Regions from separate parts of the Salipiger sp. CCB-MM3 genome, predicted to be linked through region 2. Evidence: riboswitches for the same ligand, from Rfam matches in the RefSeq annotation. Region 2 holds a riboswitch; the other holds the start of a gene.

Region 1 (5,620 bases), 500 kb from region 2:
GGGGCCTTCTTGCGGGTCTCTGCGGACCGGGCTGAGCGGCTCTGACGCCGCCGCGCCTCAACTGCGTGGCGTGCCTAACGCCACAGGCAAAAGCGACTGCGCCAGTGGCAGTGGCAGTGGTAGGGGCAGAGGCAGAGGCGCCCAGATCAGCCGATTTGACCACGATTGGTGCCGACCTGTCCCCGGTGCAGCAAGAGGTGATCGAGGATGACACAGGCCATCATCGCCTCGCCTACCGGCACCGCGCGAATGCCGACGCAGGGATCGTGACGGCCCTTCGTGACGATGTCGGTTTCCTCGCCGTCCACGGTCAGCGTCTTGCGCGGCGTCAGGATCGAAGACGTCGGCTTCACCGCGAAACGCACCACCACGTCCTGGCCGGTCGAGATCCCGCCCAACACGCCGCCCGCGTGGTTCGAGCTGTAGACCGGCCCATCCGGCCCCATGGTGATCTCGTCGGCATTGGCCGAGCCGGTCAACGCAGCCGCGGCCATACCTTCACCGATTTCCACACCCTTCACCGCGTTGATCGACATCATCGCCGCCGCCAGATCGGTGTCGAGCTTGCCGTAGATCGGCGCGCCCAGCCCCGCGGGCACGCCGCGCGCGACCACCTCGATCACCGCGCCGACGCTGTCGCCGGACTTGCGCAGACCGTCGAGATAATCTGCCCAGCCCCCGGCGGTTTCGGCATCGGGGCACCAGAACGGGTTGCGCGCGATCTCCTCCCAGTCAAAGCGCGAGCGGTCGATCATCTCCGGGCCCATCTGCACCATGTAGCCGGTGATCGACACGCCCGGCGCCAGCTCGGCCAGCGCCGCCCGCGCCAGTCCGCCCGCAGCCACCCGCGCCGCCGTCTCACGCGCCGACGAGCGCCCGCCGCCGCGATAATCGCGGATGCCGTACTTCTGGTAATAGGTGATGTCGGCGTGCCCGGGACGGAACTTGGCCGCGATCTCGGAGTAATCCTTGGACCGCTGGTCGGTGTTCTCGATCATCAACTGCACCGGCGTGCCGGTGGTCTGCCCTTCGAAGACGCCGGAGAGGATTTTCACCGCGTCGGGCTCGCGCCGCTGGGTGGTGTATTTGTTCTGCCCCGGCTTGCGCAGGTCCAGCCAGCTCTGCAGCGTGGCTTCGTCAATCTTCACGCCGGGCGGGCAGCCGTCCACCGTCGCGCCAAGCGCCGGGCCATGGCTTTCGCCCCATGTGGTCACACGGAAGAGATGGCCGAAAGTGTTGAGGCTCATGGGGATGTCTCCTGTGTCGGGCCGCGGGGTCTGCTCGCCAAGCCTGTTAGGCCAGCGCGGCCCCTGTCTCAAGGAATTTCCGCAACAAACAGAGACACAGGACGACACAGGAAGACACTGGGCACCGCGCGCAATTCCCTTGTCAGAGGCCCCGACCCCGGCTAGGTCTGCGCTACCTCGGGGTGCCGCGCGATCCGCGCCGGCTGAGATGCGACACACGCGAACCCGTTGAACCTGACCCGGTTAACACCGGCGGAGGGAAGGTCACGGCCCAAGGCACCGCGCGCCCCGGCCCATCTTGCCCTCTCGCCGCAAATTTGGAGGATGCCATGAAGGCCATCAGTTTTGCAGCGGGATGTCTCTTTGCCAGCACGGCGCTGGCGCAAGAGCCCGTTCTGACCGTCTACGCAGGCGATTACGTCGTCTCGGAATGGGGCCCCGGCCCGAAGATCGAAGAGATGTTCGAAGGGCGCTGCGGCTGCGATCTGCAGTTCAAGCCCGGCGACCTGCTGCCCCGCCTGCTGCTCGAAGGTGACCAGACCGAGGCCGATGTGGTCTTTGGCCTCAACACCGATGTGACCAAGAAGGCCCGCGAAAGCGGCCTCTTCGCGCCGCATGGCGTGGACCTCTCGCCACTCACCCTGCCGATCGACTGGACCGACGACACCTTCCTTCCCTACAACTACGGCGAGACGGCCTTCATCTACGACACCACCCGCCTGTCCGAGCCGCCCACCAGCTTTGCCAAGCTGCTCGACGCGCCGGATGATCTGAAGATCGTCATCCAAGACCCGCGCAGCTCGATCTCGGGTCTCGCGATGGCGCTCTGGGCCCAAGCGGTGTTTGGCGATGAGGCCGAAGACGCCTGGCGCAAGCTGGCGCCGAAGATCCTCACCGTCACTAAGGGCTGGTCGGAAAGCTACGGCCTTTTCACCGATGGCGAGGCCGACATGGTGCTGAGCTACACCACCTCTCCCGCCTATCATATCATCGCCGAGGAGGATCACACCAAGAAGGCGCTGATCTTCCCCGAGGGCAATTATTTCATGGTCGAACTGGCCGCGAAACTTGCCACCAGTGATCAGCCGGAACTGGCGCAGGACTTCATGGATTTCATCCTGACGCCCGAGTTCCAGCAGATGATCGCCACCGGCAATTGGTCCTTCCCCGCCGCCCTGCCGCATGAGGACTGGCCGGAAGGGTTCAAAGAGCTCGAACTGCCGAGCAAGGTGCTGTTCTACTCCGAGGACGAGGCCGCCGCGCTGCGGGATGAGGCGATCGAGGCATGGCGTCGCGGCCTCTCGCAATAATCGCGGCGCTTGCCGCGGGCGGGCTGGTGCTGGCACTGGTGCTTGGCCCAGTCGCGGCGGTGCTGGCGCGGGCTGGTGGCTGGGGCAGCCTTGGCCCCAGCGACTGGCAGGCACTGCGCTTCACGCTCTGGCAGGCCTGTCTTTCGGCGCTGTTCTCGGTCGCGCTGGCGATCCCGGTCGCCCGCGCGCTGGCACGACGGCGCTTTCCGGGGCGCGGGCTGCTGATCTCGCTTCTGGGTGCGCCGTTCATCCTGCCGACGATCGTGGCGGTGCTGGGGCTGCTGGCGGTCTTTGGTCAGAACGGCATGGTCAACGTGGCGCTGCGAGGGGTCGGACTGCCCGCCTTCAGCATCTACGGCCTGCACGGCGTGGTGCTGGCGCATGTGTTCTTCAACCTGCCGCTGGCGACCCGGCTGCTGCTGCAGGGCTGGCTGGCGATCCCCGCCGAACGCTTTCGCCTCGCCGCCTCGCTGGGGCTCTCGCCATGGGCGATGCTGCGCACGCTCGAGGCGCCCATGGTGCTGCGCATCGCGCCCGGGGCCTTCGCGGTGATCTTCGTAATCTGCCTGTCGAGCTTTGCGGTGGCGCTGACGCTGGGCGGCGGCCCGCGCGCCACCACGGTCGAGTTGGCGATCTATCAGGCGGTGCGCTTTGATTTCGACCTCGGCCGCGCGGCGCTGCTGTCGGTGATCCAGCTGGCACTGGCGCTGGCGGCGGGGCTGGTCGCCCTGCGGCTTGGCACCGGCGGCGGCTTTGGTGCGGGGCTCGACAGGATGGTGACCCGCTGGGACGGGCGCGCAGGGCTCTCGCGGGCGGCGGACATCGCGTGGATCGCCCTCGCCGCGCTCTTCCTGCTGACGCCGCTCGGCATGGTGGTGGCGCGCGGCCTGCCCGGGCTGGTGCAACTGGGCGCCAGCAGCTGGGAGGCGGCGTGGAATTCGCTGACCGTGGCGCTGGCCTCGACGCTCCTGTGCCTGCTCTGGGCGCTGCCGCTGTCCACCCGCTGGGGCGAGTGGCTGGGGCTCGTGGGCATCGCCGTCTCGCCGCTGGTGCTGGGCACCGGCCTTTTCCTGATCGTCCGCCCCTTCGCCAATCCGCTGTCGCTGGCGCTGCCCGTCACCACTTTGGTGAACGCGCTGGTCGCCCTGCCCTTCGCGCTGCGCATCCTGCGGCCAGAAGCCGAAGCTGTGCGCGCCGATTACGGACGTCTGGCGCAGGCCCTGGGGCTGACCCCGCTCGCATGGCTGCGCCTTGTGCTGCTGCCGCGGCTCCGCCGACCGCTGGGCTTTGCCGCCGGGCTCACCGCCGCGCTGTCGATCGGCGATCTCGGCGTCATCGCCCTTTTTGCCGACCCCGACCGCGCGACGCTGCCGCTGCAGGTCTACCGGCTGATGGGCTCCTACCAGATGCAGGCCGCGGCAGGCGCGGCGCTCTTGCTGCTGCTGTTCAGCTTCGGGGCCTTCTGGCTCTGCGACCGGGGAGGCCGCGCCAATGCTGACACTTGAGGCCCTGCGCTACACCGAGGGCGACTACAGCCTTTCGGCCGACCTGTCGCTGGCGCCCGCACGGCGCGTGGCGATCATCGGCCCCTCGGGCGCGGGCAAGTCGACGCTGCTCGACCTGATTGCCGGGTTCCTCGCGCCCAAGGCGGGCCGCCTGCTCTGGCAGGGTCAGGACATCACCGCGACGGCGCCCGACAAGCGCCCCGTGGCCATGCTCTTTCAAGAGAACAACCTCTTCCCGCACCTGAGCCTCGCCCGCAATCTGGGGCTGGCGCTGCGCCCCGGCGGCGGGCGGCTGACCGCGGATGAGCGACGCAAGGTGGACGAGGCGCTCGAGCGCGTCGGCCTCGGCGGGCTCTCGGCGCGCAAGCCCGGCGCGCTATCGGGCGGGCAGCAGAGCCGTGCCGCACTGGCGCGCGTGCTGCTTCAGGCCCGGCCGATCCTCGCGCTGGACGAGCCCTTTGCCGCGCTCGGACCCGCGCTGAAGGCGCAGATGCTGGAGTTGGTGCAGGAGGTGGCGGGCGAGCTGGGCGCGCTGGTGCTGCTGGTCAGCCACGACCCGCAGGACGCCCGCCGCTTCGCCGAAGAGACGGTGCTCGTGGCTGATGGCGTGGCGCATCCTCCGGTGCAAACGGACGAGTTGTTCGACGCCCCGCCAGACGCGCTTCGGGCGTATCTGGGGCTTTAGCGCAGCGCCCCCCCAAAGCAAAAGGCCCCGCCAGACAGCGGGGCCTTTCCATTCACATCAAGCGAAGATCACTCCGCCTTGTGCTTGAGCGGGCGCCAGATGCGCTTGTTGGTCAGATAGAGCAGCACCGACAGCAGCGTCAGGAACAGCACCCCGACAAAGCCTGCCTGCTTGCGCGCCATCATCTTCGGCTCGGCGGTCCACATCAGGAAGGCCGCGATGTCCTGCGCCTCGTGGTGCAACTCGTTCGAGTGACCATCGGCAAACTCCACATCCTCGCCCATCAGCGGCGGGGCCATGGCGATCCAGCCGGTCGAGAACGCGTGGTTCTCGTAGAAGGTGGTGCCAGCCTCTTCCTTGGTCTCGCCGGTGTAGCCGGTGAGGATCGAGGCGATGTATTCGGCGCCGCCCATGCCGTTGAACAGCTGCGACAGGCCGGTGCCATACGGGCCGTGGAAGCCTGCACGCGCCTTGGCCATCAGCGACAGGTCGGGCGCGCCGACGCCGTTGTTGACCGGGAAGTGGTCGGTCGGGGTCGCCGGGCGGTAGTCCTCCAGCTCTTCGTCGAACACTTCGAAGTTCTGCGCCGCATAGGCGCGCACCTGATCCTCGGGCAGGCCGGGGCCGCCTTCGTCACCCAGGGTGCGCAGCGGCACGTAGCGCAGACCGTGACAGGCCGAGCAGACCTCGGTGAAGATCTGCAGACCGCGCTGCAGCTGGGCCTGATCATAGGCGCCGAAGGGACCTTCGAAGGAGAACGAGAAGTCCTCGACGTGGCCACCCTCACCGGCAGCAAAAGCGCTGCCGGCTGCAAGGCCGAGGGCCGTGACGGCGGAAAGGGCAAGTTTCTTGAACATGACTCTTGGGTCCTTT
Region 2 (5,620 bases):
TCCAGCGCCTCGGGCGTCAGCGCATGCAGCGCATCGAGGAAGCGGGGCGCGAAACTGCCCGGCCCCGTCGCCCCCTCATGCGCGTGGCTTCCGGCCACGGCGTAATGAGAGAGCGCCGCGACGGTCGCCTCGAACGGGTCGCCGCCGAGCCCCACATAAGCCCCGCAGAGGCCGGTGAGCGAACAGCCAAGCGCGGTGTTCAGCGGCATCCACCGCGAGCCGCCACCGATCCGCACGGCACGGCTGCCGTCGGTGACGAAATCCACCGCCCCGGTCACCGCCACCACGCCGCCGGTCTGACGCGCCAGCGCGCGGGCGGCGGCCTCGGCGGCCTCCACCCCGTCGCGCCCGTCGACGCCCTGCCCGCGACTGGCCTCCCCAGCGAGCGAGAGGATCTCGGAGGCATTGCCGCGCACCACCGTCGGCTTCAGCGCCAGCAATTCGGCCGAGACCCGCCGCCGCAGCCCCGTCGCCTGACAGGCCACCGGATCGAGCACCCATGGCTTGCCCGCCGCCTGCGCCCCGGCGATGGCCGCGCGCATCCCCTCGACAAAGGGCTCGGACAAAGTGCCGATGTTGACCGTCAGCGCGTGGGCGATGCCAGCGAACTCGCCCGCCTCCTCGGCGTCCGAGACCATGGCCGGAGACGCCCCCGACGCCAGCAGCACGTTCGCGGCGATGTTCATCGCCACGTAGTTGGTGATGCATTGCACAAGCGGATTGGTGCCGCGCATCTCCTTCAGCAGCGCGCCAGCGGTCATGCCTTGTCCTCCTCGTTCAGCGGCAGATAAAGCGCGCCGCCCTCGCGGAATTTCTCTGCCATCTTCGCCATGCCCTCTTTCTGGGCCTCGGCGCGGATGTCGTGGCTGATCCGCATCGAGCAGAACTTCGGCCCGCACATGGAGCAGAAATGCGCCACCTTATGCGCCTCCTTGGGCAGGGTCTCGTCATGCATGGACCGCGCTGTGTCGGGATCGAGCGCGAGATTGAACTGATCCTCCCAGCGGAACTCGAAGCGGGCGCGCGAAAGCGCATCGTCGCGGATCTGCGCCGCCGGGTGGCCCTTGGCGAGATCGGCGGCATGGGCGGCGATCTTATAGGTGATCACCCCGGTCTTCACATCGTCGCGGTCCGGCAGGCCGAGGTGCTCCTTGGGCGTCACGTAGCACAGCATCGCCGTGCCGAACCAACCGATCATCGCCGCCCCGATGCCGCTGGTGATGTGATCATAGCCCGGCGCGATATCCGTGGTGAGCGGCCCGAGCGTGTAGAACGGCGCCTCGCCGCAGGTCTCAAGCTGCTTGTCCATATTGGCCTTGATCTTGTGCATGGCCACATGGCCCGGCCCCTCGATCATCACCTGACACTCGTGCTTCCACGCCACCTGCGTCAGCTCGCCCAGCGTCTCCAGCTCGGCAAACTGCGCCTGATCGTTGGCGTCGGCGATGGAGCCCGGGCGCAGCCCGTCACCCAGCGAGAACGACACGTCATAGGCCCGCGCGATCTCGCAGATCTCGTCGAAATGCTCGTAGAGAAAGCTCTCGCGGTGGTGGTGCAGGCACCATTTGGCCATGATCGAGCCGCCGCGGCTGACGATCCCCGTCACCCGGTTCACCGTCATCGGGATCATATGCAGCCGCACGCCGGCGTGGATGGTGAAGTAATCCACCCCCTGCTCGGCTTGCTCGATCAGCGTGTCGCGAAACACCTCCCAGCTTAGATCCTCGGCGATGCCGCCGACCTTCTCCAGCGCCTGATAGAGCGGCACCGTGCCGATGGGTACTGGCGCGTTGCGCAGGATCCAGTCGCGGATGTTGTGGATGTTGCGCCCGGTCGACAGGTCCATGACCGTGTCAGCCCCCCAGCGCGTCGCCCAGACCATTTTCTCCACCTCCTCAGCCATCGAAGAGGTCACCGCCGAGTTGCCGATATTGGCGTTGATCTTCACCAGAAAGTTGCGCCCGATGATCATCGGCTCAAGCTCGGGGTGGTTGATGTTCGCCGGGATGATCGCGCGGCCCTTGGCGATCTCGTCGCGCACGAACTCCGGCGTCACATGGTCGGGGATCGACGCGCCCCAGTCCTGCCCGTCCCGTTCCAGCTGCGCCTTGGCGGCCTTGCGCCCGAGGTTCTCGCGGATGGCGACGAACTCCATCTCCGGCGTGACGATCCCGGCGCGGGCATAGGCCATCTGGGTGACAGCCTTGCCGTCCTTGCCCCGGCGCGGCGCGTGGCGGACCGGAAACTCGGGCACCAGACGCGCGCCTTCGGCAAAGCCGTTGTCCTCGGGCTTCACATGGCGGCCATCGTAGCTTTCGGTGTCGGCGCGGGCGCGAACCCAGCCCCCGCGCAGGCGCGGCAGACCGCGGTCGATGGCGATCTCGGCGCCGGGATCGGTATAGGGGCCGGAGCTGTCATAGACGGTCACCGGCGGCTCACCGGCGGACGGATGCAGGTCGATCTCGCGCATGGGCACGCGGATCTGCGGGTGCAGCGCACCCTCATGCCAAACGCGGCGCGAGGCGGGCAGCGGCCCGCAGGTGACTGTTGGGGTCAGGTCTTTCATCGGTCGGAGCCTCCAAGCTCGAAGCGGTGGAGACCCAGTTCCGGTGCGTGAATGGGGTGACATTGCTGCGGGCAAGGCACGGGTCTGCCCCGCTTGTCCTATCCGCAAGATCCGGGGCGCAGAGCCCCCGGCAACGCCAGTGCACCATCCCTACGCCAGTATGAACTGGATCAGGTTCGTCGGGTCACTGCGCTGCGCGAACGCCAGCAGAATCTCAGCCCCTTGTCGGGACCCCCCGGGTGAGTGGCGCCACCCTGCGGCGAGTCGGGTCGGGCGTCAAGGTGCGGCCTCGGCCCGGCGGGGCGCGGGCGAAGGCGGTCGGAGGCGTACTTGTGGAACAATGAAAGGCGCTGGTCGCGCCCAGCATGCACACGCCCGGAATGCACGAAGGGCGGCGCCGCATGGCACCGCCCTTGTTTGCTGTTGGCTGAGCTGAGGCGCGCCTCAGACCGCTTCGAGCGCGGCCTTTACGTCATCGGGCGCGCCGATGTTGCGCAGCGTGGCCGGGCGGTGAATGCGCTTCACCATACCCGAGAGCGCTTTGCCCGCGCCGATCTCCCAGAACTCATCCGCGCCCTGCGCGACCATATACTCGACCGACTCGCGCCAGCGCACCGAGCCGGTGACCTGCTCGACCAGCAGCGCACGGATGCGGGCGGGATCGGTCACCGCCTCGGCGATCACATTGGCCACCAGCGGCACCTTGGGCGCGGTGATGTCGACCTGCTCCAGCGCCTCGGCCATGACCTCGGCGGCGGGGGCCATCAGCGCGCAGTGGAAGGGGGCGCTCACCGGCAGCAGCAGCGCACGCTTGGCGCCCTTCTCCTTGGCGATCTCCACGGCGCGCTCGACCGCAGCCTTGTCGCCCGAGATCACCACCTGCGACGGGTCGTTGTCATTGGCCGCGGCACAGACCTCGCCCTGCGCGGCCTCTTCGGCGACGGCGCGGGCGGTGGCCAGATCGAGGCCCAGCAGCGCCGCCATGGCGCCCTGACCCACCGGCACCGCCTGCTGCATGGCCTTGCCGCGGGTGCGCAGCAGTTTCGCCGCATCGCCGACGCTCAGCGCGCCCGCGGCGGTCAGAGCCGAATATTCGCCCAGCGAGTGACCCGCGACGAAGCTGGCCGCTCCGATCTCGATGCCCTCGGCCTCGAGCGCGCGCATCGCCGCCAGCGAGGTTGCCATAAGCGCGGGCTGGGCGTTTTCGGTGAGGGTGAGCGTCTCGATGTCGCCGTCCCAGATCAGCGACGAGAGGCTCTCGCCCAGCGCCGCGTCCACCTCGTCGAACACGGCTTTCGCCGCCGGATAGGCCTCGGCCAGCGCCTTGCCCATGCCGATGGTCTGCGCCCCCTGACCGGGGAAGATGAAGGCTCGCGTCATGATCGTCTCTCCTAAGGCTCGCGCGGTCGGGTTCTGGCGCGCTTTGGCGCGCAGTCCTAGCGCCAAGCGCCCCGTCGCGCAACGCCTCCGCTGAGCGTCCCCATAGGCTTCTTCTCTTCAAAAATACGCCGGGGGAGCCGCGCCCCGGCGCGGCGGGGGCAGCGCCCCCGGGCAACGGCGCCAACCGAAAACTCCCGCACAGCACCTTGGTAAGAGGCGACGTTCCGGCGTAAGAGGGTCGTAGCGGTCTGCCCCCGCGCCGCGCAACAGGAGAAAGACGCCGCAATGACCCTGCTTCGACGCACCGTTCTCGCCACCGCCGCCGCATTGGCGCTGGTCCCGGCCGCCGCGCTCGCCCAGGAGAGCACCGATGCCCCGATCAAGATCGGCGACATCAACCACTACAAGCGCCTTGCAGCCTTCGCCGAGCCCTACCGCAAGGGCATCGAACTGGCGGTCAGCGAAATCAATGCGGACGGCGGCGTGCTGGGCCGTCCTCTGGAGTTCGTCTTCCGCGACGATCAGGGCGATCCCGCCGAGGCGGTGCGCATCGCCGAGGAATTGATGACCCGCGACGGCACGGTGATGCTCACCGGCACCATCCTCAGCAACGTCGGGCTCGCGCTCAGCTCCTACGCCGCCGAGAAGCAGCACGTCTATCTCGCCTCCGAGCCGCTGGCGGACACTCTGGTCTGGGGCTCGGGCAATCCCTACACCTTCCGGCTGCGCACCTCGACATGGGTGCAGGCGGCGATGCTGGCCGAGCAGGCGGCAACCACCGACGCCATCCGCTATGCCACCATCGCGCCGAATTACGCCTATGGCACCGAGGCGGTCGAGGCCTTCAAGACCAACCTCAAGCGGCTCAAGCCCGAGGTGGAGTTCGTCGCCGAGCAATGGCCCGCGCTGTTCAAGATCGACGCCGGCGCCGAGGTACAGGCGCTGGAGCGCTCCAAGCCCGACGCGATCTACAATGTCACCTTCGGCACTGATCTGGCCAAATTCGTCCGTCAGGGCACCGACCGCGGCCTCTTCGACGGGCGCGACGTCTACGGGCTGCTGACCGGCGAGCCGGAATATTTCGAGCCGCTCGGCGAGGAGGCCCCCGAGGGCTGGTTCGTCACCGGCTATCCTTGGTATGATTTCGCCGCGGACACGCCTGGCGGTGCCTTCGTCGGAGCTTATGAAGAGATGTTCGGTGAAACCCCGAAGAACGGCAGCAACGTCGGCTATCTGACCGCGCTCTCGGTCGCCGCCGCCATCGAACGCGCCGGCAGCACCGAGACCGAGGCGATCCGCGAAGCCTTCGAGGGGCTCGACATTCCCGACACGCCGATCGGGCCGCTGCACTACCGCGCGCTCGACAACCAATCGACCTTGGGCGCCTACGTTGGCACCACGGCGCTGAACGATGCGGGCGAAGGCGTGATGGTGGACTGGTCCTACAAGGACCCCACACCCTACATGCCCTCCGACGAGGACATCCGCAAAATGCGCCCCGCCGACTGAGGCGCTCCGGGGGAGGCCGCGCTGCCTCCCCTTTCATCTTTCCGCAAATACTCCGGGGTGAATTGGCCGCAAGGCTATGAGGGGCAGCGCCCCGCCCCCTTCCCCATCCGAGCCTTCCCCACCATGGCCTTCTTCCTCGCCCAGTTCCTGACCGGCCTCGCCAAT

Evidence for each region. Region 2 has a riboswitch for thiamine pyrophosphate ahead of thiC (phosphomethylpyrimidine synthase ThiC). Riboswitches for the same ligand answer to the same signal wherever they lie in the genome.
Region 1: linked by a shared signal. The riboswitch ahead of AYJ57_RS05660 (thiamine ABC transporter substrate-binding protein) and the one ahead of thiC (phosphomethylpyrimidine synthase ThiC) in region 2 are both predicted to bind thiamine pyrophosphate.

The regions. Positions count from the first base shown of each region.
Region 1 covers NZ_CP014595.1:1,161,056-1,166,675, forward strand. Annotated here, with positions in the region: gene aroC (chorismate synthase) at 147-1,247, opposite strand; TPP riboswitch at 1,416-1,525, shown strand; gene AYJ57_RS05660 (thiamine ABC transporter substrate-binding protein) at 1,577-2,557, shown strand; gene AYJ57_RS05665 (thiamine/thiamine pyrophosphate ABC transporter permease ThiP) at 2,533-4,062, shown strand; gene AYJ57_RS05670 (thiamine ABC transporter ATP-binding protein) at 4,049-4,747, shown strand; gene AYJ57_RS05675 (cytochrome c1) at 4,816-5,604, opposite strand.
Region 2 covers NZ_CP014595.1:665,057-670,676, forward strand. Annotated here, with positions in the region: gene thiM (hydroxyethylthiazole kinase) at 1-761, opposite strand, end outside; gene thiC (phosphomethylpyrimidine synthase ThiC) at 758-2,566, opposite strand; TPP riboswitch at 2,696-2,814, opposite strand; gene fabD (ACP S-malonyltransferase) at 3,011-3,946, opposite strand; gene AYJ57_RS03270 (ABC transporter substrate-binding protein) at 4,232-5,455, shown strand; gene AYJ57_RS03275 (ABC transporter permease) at 5,579-5,620, shown strand, end outside.